3 regions of the Pragia fontium genome follow, and region 2 is predicted to be linked to each of the others. Evidence: predicted binding sites of a transcription regulator. Region 2 holds the regulator's gene; each other region holds the start of a gene.

Region 1 (5,144 bases), 950 kb from region 2:
CGTAACGGCTTGGGCAATTTTACCAGTAATCTGGGTGAACCAGCCAGCATGGTGAATAATTTCCTACAGGGCAATATTTATGATGGTATGCGCCACTTTAACCGCTTTTTCCTGAACACGTTATTAGGGATGGGTGGCTTTATTGATGTGGCGGGTATGTCTAACGATAAGCTGAAGAAGGATTACAACAAAGAGTTTGGTCAAGTACTGGGCTATTATGATGTACCTTATGGCCCTTATGCCGTGTTGCCGGGCTATGGCTCTGCGACGGTGCGTGATGAAGGTGGTGGCTATGTGGACTATGTTTATCCGGTATTAAGCTGGATTACCTTCTGGGGTTCCGTTGGTATGTGGGCCGTTGAAGGGATTGAAACCCGTGCTCAATTCCTCGATCAGGATCAGATGCTGGCTAATTCACCGGATCCATATGTCTTTATGCGTGAGGCTTACTTCCAACGCCATGACTTCCTGGCAAATGATGGTCAGATTGAAGCCGAGAAGAATCCTAATGCGGATGCCTTGAAAGATCAGTTGGATGATATCGATTAATTGCTTTATTCGATGATAAACAAAAAGCCCTGTCACAGTGTGACAGGGCTTTTTTACTATGCATATTCTCCATGGTAAATACATGGAGGGCATCGCGCTAAATTAGAAGGTATAGTTCAGGTTAAGACCATATAACCAAGCTTTGCCTTTCGAATGGAAAGTATAAACCGGGCTGTTTGGCGAGTTGTTTAACTTCTCTTCAACCTTCACTTCTTTGCCGTTCATATAGGAAATACCTACGTCTACTGAAGCATCTTTAGTGAAGTTATAGGTGGCACCGGTACTTAACCATACACGGTCTTGGTCAGGAATAGAAATAGAACGGTTCTTGGCAGGTACGGCGCTATCATCAAAGGCAATACCGGCACGCCATGTCCAGTTCTCATTATGGTAATAAGTGGTACCTAATGCGATACGGTAAGCATCACGGAACCCTTCGTGTTTGTAGAACAGAGTATTGCCGTCAGAGTCGGTTCCTTTCAGCTGTTCAAACTCACTCCAACTGGTGTAGGCCAGGGTATAGTGCATAGCCCATTTAGGCGCCACTTTATGGTAACCGGACAGCTCCCAAATCTCTGGCAGGTTTAGCGTCAGGTCACCGCTCATAGTAGAACCATTGGTTCCCCATGGATAGCCGGTAACAGACTGCATGCCGTTAATATTGGAGGGTAAATTACTGCTGTAGTCGCCGGTAAAATCGATATCAACTTTAGAGCGATAGCTCAGACCAATACGGTTATCTTTATCGATTTCATATAATAATCCGGTACTCCAACCGTAGCCCCATTCGTCACCTTTCAAGTGAGCGACTTCAGTATTGCTTGGCATACCGTTTTGGTTTTCACCGGCATAGCGGCTTATTTTCGCTTTTGCATAAACAGCATTGAAGCCTGCGCCGAAGCTAAGGTATTCATTAATACGGTAAGCAGCACTGAAGTTAAAGTTACCGGTTGTCAGCTCGGTCTTACCGGCCAGTGGTCCGGCAACATATTCATCGCTGAATTCTGTCGATAAACCATAGTTAGTGGTCAATGAGGTACCTACCGCCCAGCGATCGTTAATAGGGTAGATGAAGTGCAGATTAGGTACCCACTCGTTTGGCGTGATGTCACTGGAGGACATATCACTACCGGAAGGGGATGTACCGGTAATTTTTACCGTAGGCTGAACATAGATTGCCCCGCCGGAGAAAGTTGGACGATCAAACATCATCATTGATGCAGGGTTACGATTGCCTGAAGATGCGTTATCAGCGATAACACCTTCACCGGAGAACGCGCGACCCAGACCTGAAGCTGAGGATTCCTGAAGTTGGAAACCAGAGGCGTAGAGGTTGGATGATAATGCTGCGACAACGATAGCCAGTGCCGACTTTCTTAAAATGTTTTTACGGGACATACAAGATCTCAAAAGTTCAAAAATCATTACGGATTGTAATAATTAAGGAGGGCATTGTATGGAGGAAGGCGTTATCGACAGATTAGACCAGTTCAACGATCTTGAGATATTTTGTTAGCATTTCTATCTAATGTTCCGACAAAAAGTAAATGTTTTTTCACGCGCATGCGTATTTTGTTAGTGGAATAAAAAGTGAAATGGATAAAAAAAATTAAATATCAATCGATTAATTTGGCGAGTGTGGCGATTTAAAAAACTGACCTTGCGTCAGATCATGACAATTTAACAAAGTTCATGCGTAACTTGGGCTGGAAGAGTAGTATAAGCGAGATTATTAAATTTTGAGCTAGATCTCATAAACAGACGTTAATAGAGTGGTTATTTGTCCGCTTTATTCCAGAGGAGATAAACAATATGTCTGATTCATTGAAGTGTAATGCACAAGAAACAGCGGCCTGCTGTTGTGTTGATGTTGGTACCGTAATGGATAACACGGATTGCACCGCGTCTTATCAGAACGTGTTTGTTAACCGTGATGAAGCAGAACAAATGCTGAAGATGTTGACAGAGAAAGCGCGCGCTGTTGAATCTGAACCTTGCCTGATTGAAAGTCGCCTGGAAGACGTGACTGGTGGCGTGCAATTGACTACAGATTTCACGTTCTCATGTCAGGCTGAAACCATGATTTTCCAGCTGGGTCTACGCTAATACTGTTTGGTTGATAAGAGATTCGGGTGAGGCATTTAACGTCACTGCTTTGGCGTTAACGGTTAAGTGAACGGAGTCAAATATGCAAATCTTTATTATGCGCCATGGTGAAGCCAGCTATCATGCTGACAGCGATCCACAGCGTCCCTTAACGGATAAGGGACGTCAGCAAACCGCTGAAATGGCTCTTTGGTTGCGAAAAAAGATTGCAGAAATTGATTGGGTTCTGGTTAGCCCTTATGTCAGAGCACAGCAAACGCTGGATGTTTTCAAAGCAGAGTTTCCGATACCTGAACCGACAACGATTGAGACATTTTCTGCTTTGATACCGGGCGGTGATGCCATGTTGATTGCGGACTACCTGATGACCTTAGCTCAGGATGGTGTTAGTTCTGTATTGCTGGTTTCTCACTTGCCTTTGGTGGGGTACTTGGTTTCGGAATTGTGCAGTGGTGTTTATCCTCCGATGTTTAATCCTTCGGCAGTGGCCTGTATTACCGTGGAGCCACAAACGGGTAGAGGCACTCTAGACTGGCAGCAAGCGCCAGACGCACTAGCTTGATCGTTTAGGTTTTATTGACCGAATTAAAAAAGAGACGCTAATGGCGTCTCTTTTTCTGTTTATATGGCTAGCCTCAATCGGTGGGCCACAACGTCTTTCAGCAACTCAACCAATTGCGGATCCATATATTGGTAATCATCAGCAATATCCAATACATGAATCGTTTTATGTTCCAACAGCCGGTGATATTCAGCGACCAGACGATTTTTATGTTTTTGCTCCATCACGCAAATGGCATCAGCCCACTGTAGCAGTGCGGGTGTTACCGGTTTACGGGCATTACGGCTGGTGCCAGCGGATTTGACCGATAAATCGGGATGGTAACGCCAAACCTGTTCTGCGGTTGGACTACGCCATTGATTACGACTACAGATAAACAAAACATTCACGCTGAGGTCACCTCTTCCATGGCTTTTAATGTCAATTGGGCATTGCTAACCCTTGGGTACGCCATGCCTAACTGCGCCGCTCTGACTATTTTATCTGAGCGGGTATACATCATTTTCCAGTTTTTCTCTCTGGGGAAATCATTCCTGATGGAACTACTACCCCGATGCTTATTACGTTTATTTTGTGCCAGCCGCCAGGCTCGAGTGCGGATATTATCCATTATATTGCCTCATAAGATTAATCGTGGTTCAGCAGCCGCGATAATACAGAGAGGTCTAAATGGCAGTATTTATGCCAGCACTAATCATACATCATTTTGCTTAAATCAAAATAGAGTGAGTAACTATTGAATTTGGCTCAGTTATGATTGAGCGGGGTTTACCTTGCTGGAAAACCTCGGTGGAAGATAGCGGATGAAATAATTCATTATGACAGCAGAGATAAGTCCAGCTGCTGCGCAAACTAAACTCAGCTCGGAAGCATCGTTATTTCCTAATATTAATAAAGCGAGGGGAAAGAGCAGTGAGGTCATCATACCAATTAATGCTATGTAAATAATGTGAGCATATTGTTTGGGTAAACAAGCGATGATGATGCCAGTAAGCAAGGCTGCGGGTGCACCCCAGACATAAACAATCAACAAGACTAAGGGGAATTCGCTAAGTATATCCCTCAGAAAATGATGTGGGTAATTAAGGATGATATACATCAATGGGATGGCTGCAATCAGTCCAATAAGCGGCCCTATAAGGGTAAACCAAAAGGCATGATGGCAGATTCGCTGTATTTTATTCATAAACTGTCGTTTCCTGCAGGGGGATAACAAAATGTTTTAATGCAGATTAACGACAGTATGTGAAAAAGGCGTGAAGTTTAAATATCGATTCTATCTTCCAACTCAATTAGAACCAAAATGGCCGCATCGCCACCAAACTCTTTTGATGCTTGATGAAAGGCCAATACGTCAGGATGTTGGGCTAACCACAGCGGTGTCTGTTTCTTCAATATATGTTTACCGTGGCCGTGCATAACGCAGGCACAGTGAACGTGTTCACGCCGACAGGCGGCAATAAGCGCACCGAGCTCCTGTTTTGCCTGCTGTTGAGTTAATCCATGCAGGTCGAGAAATAGCTCCGGCGAATAATCACCACGTCGAAGTTTTTTGACCTCATAAGCGCTGGCTCCGGGGCGAACATAGCGCATTGGGCCTTCTTCACTGAGTAGCGGCTGGAACTCATCAGAAAAATAAAAACTGGCATCGATCTGATCTTGCAACAGACGTTCCGGCGAAATCTTCTTGTTTTTAGGTTTGGTTGAGTGAACCGCTTTATCCTGTTGGATCGGTTTAGTGCCGCGTACAGACTCTCTGAACAGGGCAAATTCTTCATCGGATAAGGCAAATTTCTTTTTCTTCACGGGATAATAATCGAGTAAAAATAATATGAGATAGGGGTAGTGTAACCTTATCGTTAATTCTGTTCATGCAGTTATCGCCATTGTTGATAAAATTGAATAGAACAATATCCGCGGATAGAAG
Region 2 (5,144 bases):
CGTCATGCCATTCAGATGTTCAACCAGAAACTGGCTGTGAGTAATCCACAGACGCATATCCGTTAAGTAGCGGGAATTAAAACCGGGTTCCTGCATCGCCTGATTCAAGGTAGTGAAAAGCGTATTGTGTGCCTGATTAACCTTCATTCGAGTATAGGAAAGTTCAGGCGCATTATCGGTCATGCTAAACATCTGGCGAAGGTGCTGTTGATAAGTTTCCAGGGCATCATGGGCATTTTTACGTAGCAGACCGCTTTGCCACTGTGGCCATAACCAGATGGTACTGGCAAATACCAAAACGCAACCAATAACGGTATCAATCAGGCGCGGCAGCAGGAATTCCATACCGCTATTAGCAATAATTTGCAGGGTATAAACCGCGGTAATGGTAAAGCCAATAACCGCAATGCCGTAATTTTTGCGCACAATCAGATAGGACACCAGAGTAAGCAACAGCATCAGCAATAACATGTAATTTTGCGGGTAATGCAAATGAAGAATGACTGCGCCCACGATAATGCCGAACATGGTTCCCAAGGCACGGTGCTGAATTCTGATGCGGGTTGCGTTATAACCATTCTGGCTGACTAACATGATTGTCAGAAGGATCCAATAAGGTTTGGGTAAGCTAAGTACGCTACCGATAGCGGTTCCTGCTGCTAACGTTAGCCCGAGGCGTGCAGCGTTTCGTAAAGCAATCGATTTGATTGAGCAGTAATTCTTTAATGCTCGCCAGAAAGGTAAACGGTTTTGGGCAGGCATTAAACTGCGGTTATATAGCGGTAGCTGGCTGCTCAGCAGATAGGCAATGCGACTAAAGTGATAATAACAGAAGGCGCCAACCGGATTATCAGGATGTTGGTTGGCAATTTTTTCCAGTGCGGATAACTCATGATCCATATTGAAGGGACTGGGGCGACGATGGTAAAGAATATCATCGGCTAAAATCCGTAAGCGATGACTGATAATTTTAGCATTATGGCGAATAACTGCTTCAGCATGGCTTTGTTCAACCAGTTTTTGCACCTCATCTGGTTGGTGCAGGCTGACCGTAATATGCTCCTGTAAATCCAGAGCGACCTGAAAAGCTCTCATCAAACGTTGATGGCGTGGGTGCTTCAGGTCGGTAATCATATATATTTGCTGATAGACCAGCGAGATACTGTCCATGGCCTGCTGTTGGCGTTGTAATAATGGTGGCAGAGCGGTTTCTGGGTCGGTGTGTTGAGTGAGGAGGCTATATTTTTCTTCAAAATAATCAGCTAATTGGCGATACAGTAAACTGAGTGACTCGCGCATTGGCTGCTCTTGCCAGAGCCTGAACCAGACATAGGTGAAAAGGCCGTACCAGATGGTGCCGATCATAAACAACATGGGGGCATACCAGATTGGTAGGACATCAACCATGCTGAGGGTAAATATCCCTGCCACCAGCGCAGCAGGCATTAAGCGCCCATGTAACGGGCTGATTTCTGCGGTCACGCCAAACAGCAGAGCCAGTATCAACATGCAAACGCCTAGCGGTATCGACCAGATAAGAAATTGTTGCAGTAAAAGGCTGCTGAGAACAAACAGTGCTCCGCCAATGGCCAGTCGTTTAAAGAAGCGTTTATGGGGGGTATCTAAGCCGCCGATATTACAGCAGGCCGGTACCAGAGAGAGTAGAAAACCGGTGCGTAAATCGTTTAATAGCCAGAAGAGGGCAATAGGTAGACAGAGAACCAGCGTTTGGCGCAGAGCGTAATTAATTTCTGGATGATAGATTACTCGTCGCCACATAGGTTTTCCGGGAAAGAAAAACGGGCATGCTGTCCATGAAGTCCAAGCATACCCGTCGATTTGTGTGTTACTTAACGAGTCCCGTAAACAACAATGGTTTTACCGTGTGCAGAGATCAGGTTTTGATCTTCTAACATTTTTAAGATACGGCCTACCGTTTCACGGGAACAACCAACAATTTGTCCAATTTCCTGACGGGTGATTTTAATTTGCATCCCATCCGGATGGGTCATCGCATCAGGCTGTTTGGCTAAATTCAACAGCGTTTGTGCAATACGACCCGTTACATCAAGGAAAGCCAAACTGCCCACTTTCTCTGACGTTACCTGTAAACGACTGGCCATTTGGGCTGACAAACGCATTAAAATATCTGGGTTAACTTGAATCAGTTGACGAAACTTCTTATAGGAAATTTCAGCAACTTCACATGCTGTTTTCGCCCTAACCCAAGCCGTACGCTCTTGACCTTCTTCAAAAAGGCCAAGCTCACCAATAAAGTCCCCTTGATTCAGATAAGAGAGAATCATCTCCTTACCTTCTTCATCCTTAATCAGAACGGCTACGGACCCTTTCACAATGTAATAAAGCGTTTCTGCTTTTTCACCTTGATGAATCAGTGTGCTCTTAGATGGATATTTATGAATATGACAATGAGATAAGAACCATTCGAGAGTAGGGTCTGTTTGCGGTTTGCCGAGAACCATTTGTTGTTATCCTCTTTGTAGTCACTGCCAAAAACAGCAAAGCGAGAAGCTTGCCGGAAACCTTACCCGCCCCGGAGCATATAATTTGCTTAGTGAGCGCTATTATAGCCGATGTAGAAAATAATATAGAGGTGTTTGTCTATTTGTCCTACATCTGGCTGAACACAACCTGTTTTACCTAATAGTACCTGACACTTATGGTTTTAACACAGGTTGAGCGAAGAGTCTCGTGTTGTCTTATTAAAATGAGGGTTAAGCTGCGTAATCACTGGTTGTTTGCTCATTTTACCCACGATATTTTTACTCTAATATCCGGCCTTCTAATAATTGCTGGATTAACGGAGTAATAATCAATTCCATGGCCAGCCCAAACTTGCCGCCGGGGATCACCAGCGTATTGGTTTGGGAGATAAATGAACCCTGCAACATCGCCAGCAAGTAAGGGAAATCGATACCGGTTAATCCCCTAAAATGGATCACCACCAAGCTTTCATCCATGGTTGGAATACTCTTAGCCGAAAAGGGATCGGATGTATCAACGGTGGGGACTCGCTGAAAGTTAATATGGGTGCGGGAAAATTGAGGGGTAATATAGTTGATGTAGTCATCCATTGAACGTACAACGGAGTCGAGAACGGCCTCACGGGAATGTTCCCGTTCACCGGTGTCGCGAATCAGTTTTTGTATCCATTCCAAATTGACGATAGGAACAACTCCAACCAGCAGATCAACGTGCTGTGCGACATTTTGCTTAGCGGTGACAATACCGCCATGCAGTCCTTCATAAAATAGCAGGTCGGTTTCTTCTGGCAGTGCCTGCCAAGGGGTAAAGCTGCCCGGTAATTGGTTATAGGGCATCGCTTCATCGTAGGTATGTAAATATTTTCGGGTATGGCCAGTACCGGTCTTACCATATTCGATAAAGCTGTTTTCCAATTGGGAAAAGTCGTTGGCTTCCGGGCCAAAATAGCTAATATGGCGTCCTTGCTCTCTGGCTTTGCGGATTTCTGCATCCATTTCCGGGCGGGTATATCGATGATAAGCATCGCCGTCGATGCGGGCGGCATTGAGCTGTAGCTGCTGGAAAATTTTCCGGAAAGCCAAACTGGTAGTGGTGGTACCGGCACCGCTAGAGCCGGTAACCGCAATAATCGGATGCTTTGCTGACATTGGCCTGATTCCTTATTTTCATTGTTATTTTTTAATGGTTATTGGGTAGAGCATAGTTCAGCGCCGGGAAGGTATTAGCAAAAATTTCGGGCTAATTAAAATCCGGATAAGGCTGTTCTTCAGCACCATCGCTGAACTGGTCTTTTAACATGATATTGATAGTTTCATGCAGTTCTGACCAGATCAATACTAACTTTCCGCTTTTTAGCTGACGTTTAATATCATCCACTTTTTGTTGTAAGGTCTTCTCCTGCTCCCCATAGTCGGTCCCTTCACGCAGAACAAATGATTCGATAATACTTTCTAAGGTTTCTGGCGGCAGTTCTTGCCACGGGATGATCATGCTGTTTTCTCCAGATAAGGGGTCAGCCATTCAGGGATGCGTTGTTCCAACCACATTTTTGGTTTTTTCCAGGTTCCACTGACGAATCCAACGTGTCCGCCATGTTCCGTTAGCTGGTATTCAATATTTTCCGGCAGCTGGCTGAGATCGGGGATCACCTCCGGCGCCATAAATGGGTCGTCTTTGGCGTGAATAATCAGCAGTGGGATTTGGATGGCAGGCAACATGGGTAAGGCACTGCACTGATGGTAATAGTCATCGGCATTTTTGAAGCCATGCAGTGGGGCGGTCAAGGTGTTATCAAATTCACGAATGGAATGGATATTTTTTAGTGAAAAATTGGGTAAGGGCATGATGTCAGGATAGCGATCCAACTTACGCTGAGTACTGTGTTTTAACTCATTGAGTAGATAACGGTTATAAACTCGGGACAGTCCCTGTTCCAAACGGTAGGAGCAAGGCCCGAGCATCAATGGGGCTGAGACAATCACCGCCGCTTGCAATAGCGTATTTTCTCCGGCTTCAGCCAGATAGCATCCCAGCATATTGCCGCCAAGCGAGTAACCTACTGCCGCGGTAGGGGCGGGACCTAAAGTTTGGTGCAGCCAGTTAAGGAAAAAGCGGCTATCGCCTGTTTCTCCTGAATGGTAGGCGCGGGGGCTTCGGTTAGGTTCTCCGCTGCATCCGCGGAAATGCATGACTACCGCCAGCCAGCCATTTTTTCGGCAAACGTCCATTAAGCCATGAGCATAAGGACTATTGACGCTACCTTCCAGACCGTGAAATAGAACTAAACGCGGTTTATGTTTAGCGCCTTCTGGCGCTTCGCTCCAGGCCAGATCGACAAAGTCACCATCAGGTAGATCAAGCCGCTGCCAGACCGGCTGCTGTTCTATTTTTCGGCGAATAAGACGTGGCAGAAGGGTTTGTATATGCGGATTAGCTGTTCCACGCATCGGTTGAAATTGTGCATCCATAACTGATTAAATTCACTCAAAGGGACTTGTGCGATCAATATCACACTGATAGCTTGAATGGAATGACTAAACATCTCGCGAAGGCGAAGGGTTACGCAAAATGGAGTTAGGCTGGTTTTTTTCAATGTTGATGTTTTTATGGATAGCGGCGGTAACGCCGGGTCCAAATAA
Region 3 (5,144 bases), 1.3 Mb from region 2:
TAACCTCTACGTAAACCGCAACGTTGTCGGTGCGATCGTCGGCGTGCAACCGTTTGGTGGTGAAGGTCTGTCCGGCACAGGACCTAAAGCCGGTGGTCCGCTGTATCTCTATCGCCTGCTATCACAGCGCCCGGAAGATGCCCTGTCCACCGCTTTATTACGCAGTGATAAGCTGCGGCAAGTCGATAGCCAGACTAAAGAAATATTGCTTCAACCACTACAGCAATTTAAACAATGGGCGCAGTCACAGGGCAAAAACCAGTTGGCCGCACTCTGTGACAACTATGCTGACTATTCACAGGCTGGAACCGTTCGTCTGCTAAACGGCCCAACCGGTGAACGCAACAGCTACGCCCTGCTACCACGCCATCGGGTACTTTGTCTGAATAACAACGATATCGATGCGCTGAACCAATTGGCGGCCGTTCTGGCCAGCGGTTGTAAAGCCCTATTAGTGGACAACGCTTTAGGACAGGAACTGTGCCAATCGCTTCCGGATGAAGTTCGTCAACAAATTGGCTTGGTTGCCGACTGGAGCAAAACCGATGTCTTGTTTGACGCAGTGATTTATCATGGCGACAGCGATAAATTACAACAGGTTAGCAAGCAGATTGCCCAGCGTAACGGTCCAATCGTGTCTGTACAAGGTTTTGCCAGCGGTGACACCAACATTCTGCTGGAGAGATTGTTACTGGAACGGGCATTAAGTATCAATACTGCCGCCGCAGGAGGAAACGCCAGCTTGATGACAATTGGCTAACGTATCCGAAGTGGGATAAATATCACTGACAGCATTATTCCACTGTTCAATAAAAAATGGCCGCAGAATTCTGTCGGCCATTTTATTTTTATCACACTCAAACACAAATTAAGCAAATGTCTTCAATTCCTGATTCGCTTTGACCAGCCATTCTTTATGCAGTTTACGGTAGTGTGGCTTCGCCCGACGCGCCATAACGGTAATCGTCTCTAGCTGATGTTTTGCCCCAATCAGCTCACCTTTTTCACGCAGCATCAGGTAATAGCGAAAGCGCGCTTCCGGACCGGTATAGTACTCAACCAACACCCGAAACTCTTCGTCGGCTTTATGCAGATCACCCAATTCCTGTAGCGTTCGGGCATACAGTAAATGACCGTCCTGAGACTGATAATCAGGATTCATCTGAATCAAGGTTTCCAGGGTTTTCTTGCAGGAAACGACATCATGGCTATCAAATTGAGCCTTAGCCAGCTTAACCATAATATCGGGATCGTGGGTAAAAATACCGGTTAAGGCTTTCTGATAATGAACCACCGCCTCTTCCATCTGGCCGATTCGCGCTAACTCATCGGCCAAACGCACATGGTTTTGGCTGGTTTCGGAGATCACCAATTCATCACGCAGCATGCGTACATGACGTTCAGGATCCATCTTGTCATGAGCTTGGCGAATCAGGCGTTTACCATCACGGCTACCCAATAAATCCGGCACTAAAATGGCTAATGCATAAACTGCACAACCGATACCCGGTAAACCAATAATCAGATAGAGCCAATAGCGCTCCTGACCGGTTTTCACCACGTGCACGCCGCACATAATTTGAATAAGAACAACTAAGATAACCGGCACGTTTAGCACTCCTTGCTAAAAAATAGAATAAATATCAACACGGCTATACTAGTGGCGAGATAACACTCTTACAACGATTTAAGCGTATAAAGATGGCAATAAAAAAAATATGAAATTATTTAATGTTCTCTCCTCATTCTTCAGAATTTAATCGCCCATCTTCCATCGGTAACCGATTTACAAACTATCCGCTGACATCACTGCCTAAATGCTATAAAACTGTGGCATAATGTGCCTAATATCACATTTTCAACCTATGAGTATGCGCCTTGTTAATCAGCAATAATATTACTATGCAGTTTGGCTCCAAGCCGCTGTTTGAGAACATCTCTGTCAAATTTGGCGGTGGAAACCGCTACGGTTTAATCGGTGCCAACGGTAGCGGTAAATCAACCTTTATGAAAATCCTCGGCGGCGATCTTGCGCCGAGTGGCGGTAACGTATTCCTCGATCCTAACGAACGTCTGGGTAAACTAAAGCAGGATCAGTTTGCCTATGAAGAGTTCAGCGTACTGGATACCGTAATTATGGGTCACGGTGAGCTGTGGGAAGTCAAAGAAGAACGCGACCGCATCTATAACCTGCCGGAAATGAGCGAAGAAGATGGGCTAAAAGTGGCCGATCTTGAAGTGCTGTACGGCGAAATGGACGGTTACACTGCGGAGTCCCGCGCGGGCGAACTGCTGCTGGGCGTCGGTATCCCGGTCGAACAGCACTATGGCCCAATGAGCGAAGTTGCACCCGGCTGGAAACTTCGGGTATTGCTGGCTCAGGCACTGTTTGCCGATCCAGATATTCTGCTGCTGGACGAACCAACCAACAACCTGGATATCGATACTATCCGTTGGTTGGAACAAACCCTGAACGATCGTAACAGTACCATGATCATCATTTCCCATGACCGTCACTTCCTGAATATGGTCTGTACCCATATGGCCGATCTGGATTACGGTGAGCTACGGGTTTATCCGGGTAACTATGATGATTATATGACTGCCTCGACTCAGGCTCGCGAGCGTCTATTATCGGACAATGCCAAGAAAAAAGCGCAGATCAACGAACTGCAATCTTTCGTTAGCCGCTTTAGCGCCAATGCCTCTAAATCTCGTCAGGCAACATCTCGCGCCCGTCAGATTGATAAAATCCAACTGGAAGAAGTGAAAGCCTCCAGCCGTCAGAATCCATTTATCCGTTTTGAACAAGATAAGAAACTGTTCCGTAATGCACTGGAAGTGGAAAACCTGTCCAAAGGTTATGATGGCAATCCACCGCTGTTTAAAAACCTGAATCTAATGCTGGAAGTCGGCGAAAAAGTGGCGGTTCTGGGTACAAACGGCGTGGGTAAAACTACCCTGCTGAAAACCCTGATCGAAGAATTAACCCCGGATGCTGGTCGTCTGAAGTGGTCTGAAAATGCCAGCATTGGCTATTATGCTCAGGATCATGCCACCGATTTTGAAGTGGATATGACCGTATTTGACTGGATGAGCCTATGGATGCAGCCAAACGATGACGAACAGTCTGTACGCAGCGTGCTGGGTCGACTGCTGTTCTCTCAGGATGACATCAAGAAATCCATTAAAGTGCTGTCCGGTGGTGAAAAAGGACGCATGCTGTTCGGCAAACTGATGATGACCCGCCCAAATATTCTGATTATGGATGAACCAACCAACCACTTGGATATGGAATCTATCGAATCACTGAATATGGCGCTGGAACTCTATCAGGGCACCTTGATTTTCGTTTCCCATGACCGAGAGTTCGTTAACTCATTGGCAACACGCATCATCGAAATTACGCCAGAGAAAGTCACAGACTTCAGCGGCAACTATGATGATTACCTGCGCAGTCAGGGTATCGCTAACTAAAGCTTATCTAGAGATGGCAACAAGCCCGCTATATATTTTAGCGGGCTTTTTATTACCCGTCGCCCGTCCTTCATGTACAACACCTTTCAGAATCAAACCAAATAGCAAAAAAAAGCCTTCCATCAAGGAAGGCTTTTTAATTTAAAAATCGTTAGCTACCGCTTATTCGCCGCCAGAACCTGAACGACGTGCGCCAGAGAACGATGCACGTTTCTGCTGCGCTGGCTTATCTGAGCGCGGCTTCTGGCTACGAGGCTTACTATCAGCACGGCCTTCAGCCGCCTGACCATTTCTGTTACCCCATGGGCCGCCATCTTTATGACCATTCCCCTGAGAGGAAGAACGTCCGCGACCTGAATTTTGACGAGGTCCTTGTCCCTGACCTCTTCCCTGACGCCCATTGATAATCGGCTCAGCTTTGATAGTTGGATCAGGATCGTAACCTTCAAAAGCGATACGTGGAATCTCTAACTTCAACAGGCGCTCAATATCACGCAATAGCTTATGCTCATCGACACAAACCAGAGAAACCGCTTCACCGGTACATTCAGCACGGCCAGTACGACCGATACGGTGAACGTAATCTTCCGGTACGTTTGGTAGCTCATAGTTCACCACGTGCGGCAGATGGTCGATATCCAAACCGCGAGCGGCGATATCTGTTGCTACCAGAACGCGGATTTTACCATTCTTAAACTCATCCAGCGCTCGGGTACGGGCACCCTGACTTTTATTACCGTGGATAGCCGAAGCAGTAATACCATCTTTATTAAGCTGCTCCGCCAAATGGTTAGCGCCGTGCTTGGTGCGGGTAAAGACCAACACCTGTTGCCACTGGCCCTGACCAATCATCTGAGATAGCAGTTCACGCTTGCGTTTTTTATCAACCAAGTGGACTTTCTGATCTACCAGTTCTGATGGGGTATTACGCTTGGCGACTTCGACTGAAGCCGGATTATGCAGCAGCTTCGATGCCAAGCCTTTAATTTCATCAGAGAACGTCGCTGAGAACAGCAAGTTCTGACGCTTCACCGGCAGTTTAGCCAGAACCCGACGGATATCATGGATAAAGCCCATATCCAACATGCGATCCGCTTCATCCAGGACTAAAATTTCAACCTTAGAAAGGTCTACCGCATTCTGATGTTCCAGATCCAGTAAACGACCAGGAGTCGCTACCAGTACATCAACACCACCACGCAGTTTCATCATCTGTGGATTAATGCTAACGCCGCCAAACACCACCAGCGAACGAATATTTAAATGACGGCTATATTCCTGCACATTCTCACCAACCTGCGCAGCCAGCTCACGGGTCGGCGTCAGAATCAAGGCACGTACTGGACGACGGCCGCGAGGCGAGTCATTGTTTGCCGTTAACAGCTGTAATAGTGGCAGCGTGAAACCGGCGGTTTTACCCGTCCCGGTTTGAGCACAGGCCATTAAATCACGGCCGGATAACACCACCGGAATAGCCTGTTGCTGAATAGGGGTTGGCTCACGGTAGCCTTGTTCTTCAACCGCGCGCAAAATTTCGGCATTTAAGCCGAGAGAATCAAAAGACATAAAAGGAAAAACTCCAGACTCGCCCGGCAAATTATCCTAAGCAGGAATAACTATTTGCTACGGTCCTGACGAGATTATTAATACGAGGTATGACATTGTGA

Evidence for each region. Region 2 encodes CRP, which controls carbon source genes, mostly activating them, when cyclic AMP is high. Its sites were predicted from a motif close to ATGTGANNNNNNTCACAT; they were not measured.
Region 1: a site for CRP is predicted at 2,287-2,304, ahead of EL341_RS05160 (YfcZ/YiiS family protein). Genes of this name have one in related genera too.
Region 3: a site for CRP is predicted at 1,839-1,856, ahead of EL341_RS06820 (ABC-F family ATPase). Genes of this name have one in related genera too.

What each region holds. Positions count from the first base shown of each region.
Region 1 is NZ_LR134531.1:1,232,332-1,237,475, forward strand. It holds gene mlaA (phospholipid-binding lipoprotein MlaA) at 1-549, shown strand, start outside; gene fadL (long-chain fatty acid transporter FadL) at 652-1,947, opposite strand; gene EL341_RS05160 (YfcZ/YiiS family protein) at 2,362-2,655, shown strand; gene sixA (phosphohistidine phosphatase SixA) at 2,738-3,217, shown strand; gene EL341_RS05170 (low molecular weight protein tyrosine phosphatase family protein) at 3,277-3,606, opposite strand; gene EL341_RS05175 (hypothetical protein) at 3,603-3,827, opposite strand; gene EL341_RS05180 (hypothetical protein) at 3,969-4,403, opposite strand; gene smrB (endonuclease SmrB) at 4,481-5,023, opposite strand.
Region 2 is NZ_LR134531.1:281,446-286,589, forward strand. It holds gene EL341_RS01090 (YccS/YhfK family putative transporter) at 1-1,779, opposite strand, end outside; gene crp (cAMP-activated global transcriptional regulator CRP) at 1,851-2,483, opposite strand; gene EL341_RS01100 (phosphoribulokinase) at 2,784-3,653, opposite strand; gene EL341_RS01105 (YheU family protein) at 3,745-3,996, opposite strand; gene EL341_RS01110 (hydrolase) at 3,993-4,973, opposite strand; gene EL341_RS01115 (LysE family translocator) at 5,074-5,144, shown strand, end outside.
Region 3 is NZ_LR134531.1:1,548,666-1,553,809, reverse strand. It holds gene putA (trifunctional transcriptional regulator/proline dehydrogenase/L-glutamate gamma-semialdehyde dehydrogenase) at 1-760, shown strand, start outside; gene EL341_RS06825 (hypothetical protein) at 869-1,609, opposite strand; gene EL341_RS06820 (ABC-F family ATPase) at 1,879-3,477, shown strand; gene rhlE (ATP-dependent RNA helicase RhlE) at 3,640-5,043, opposite strand.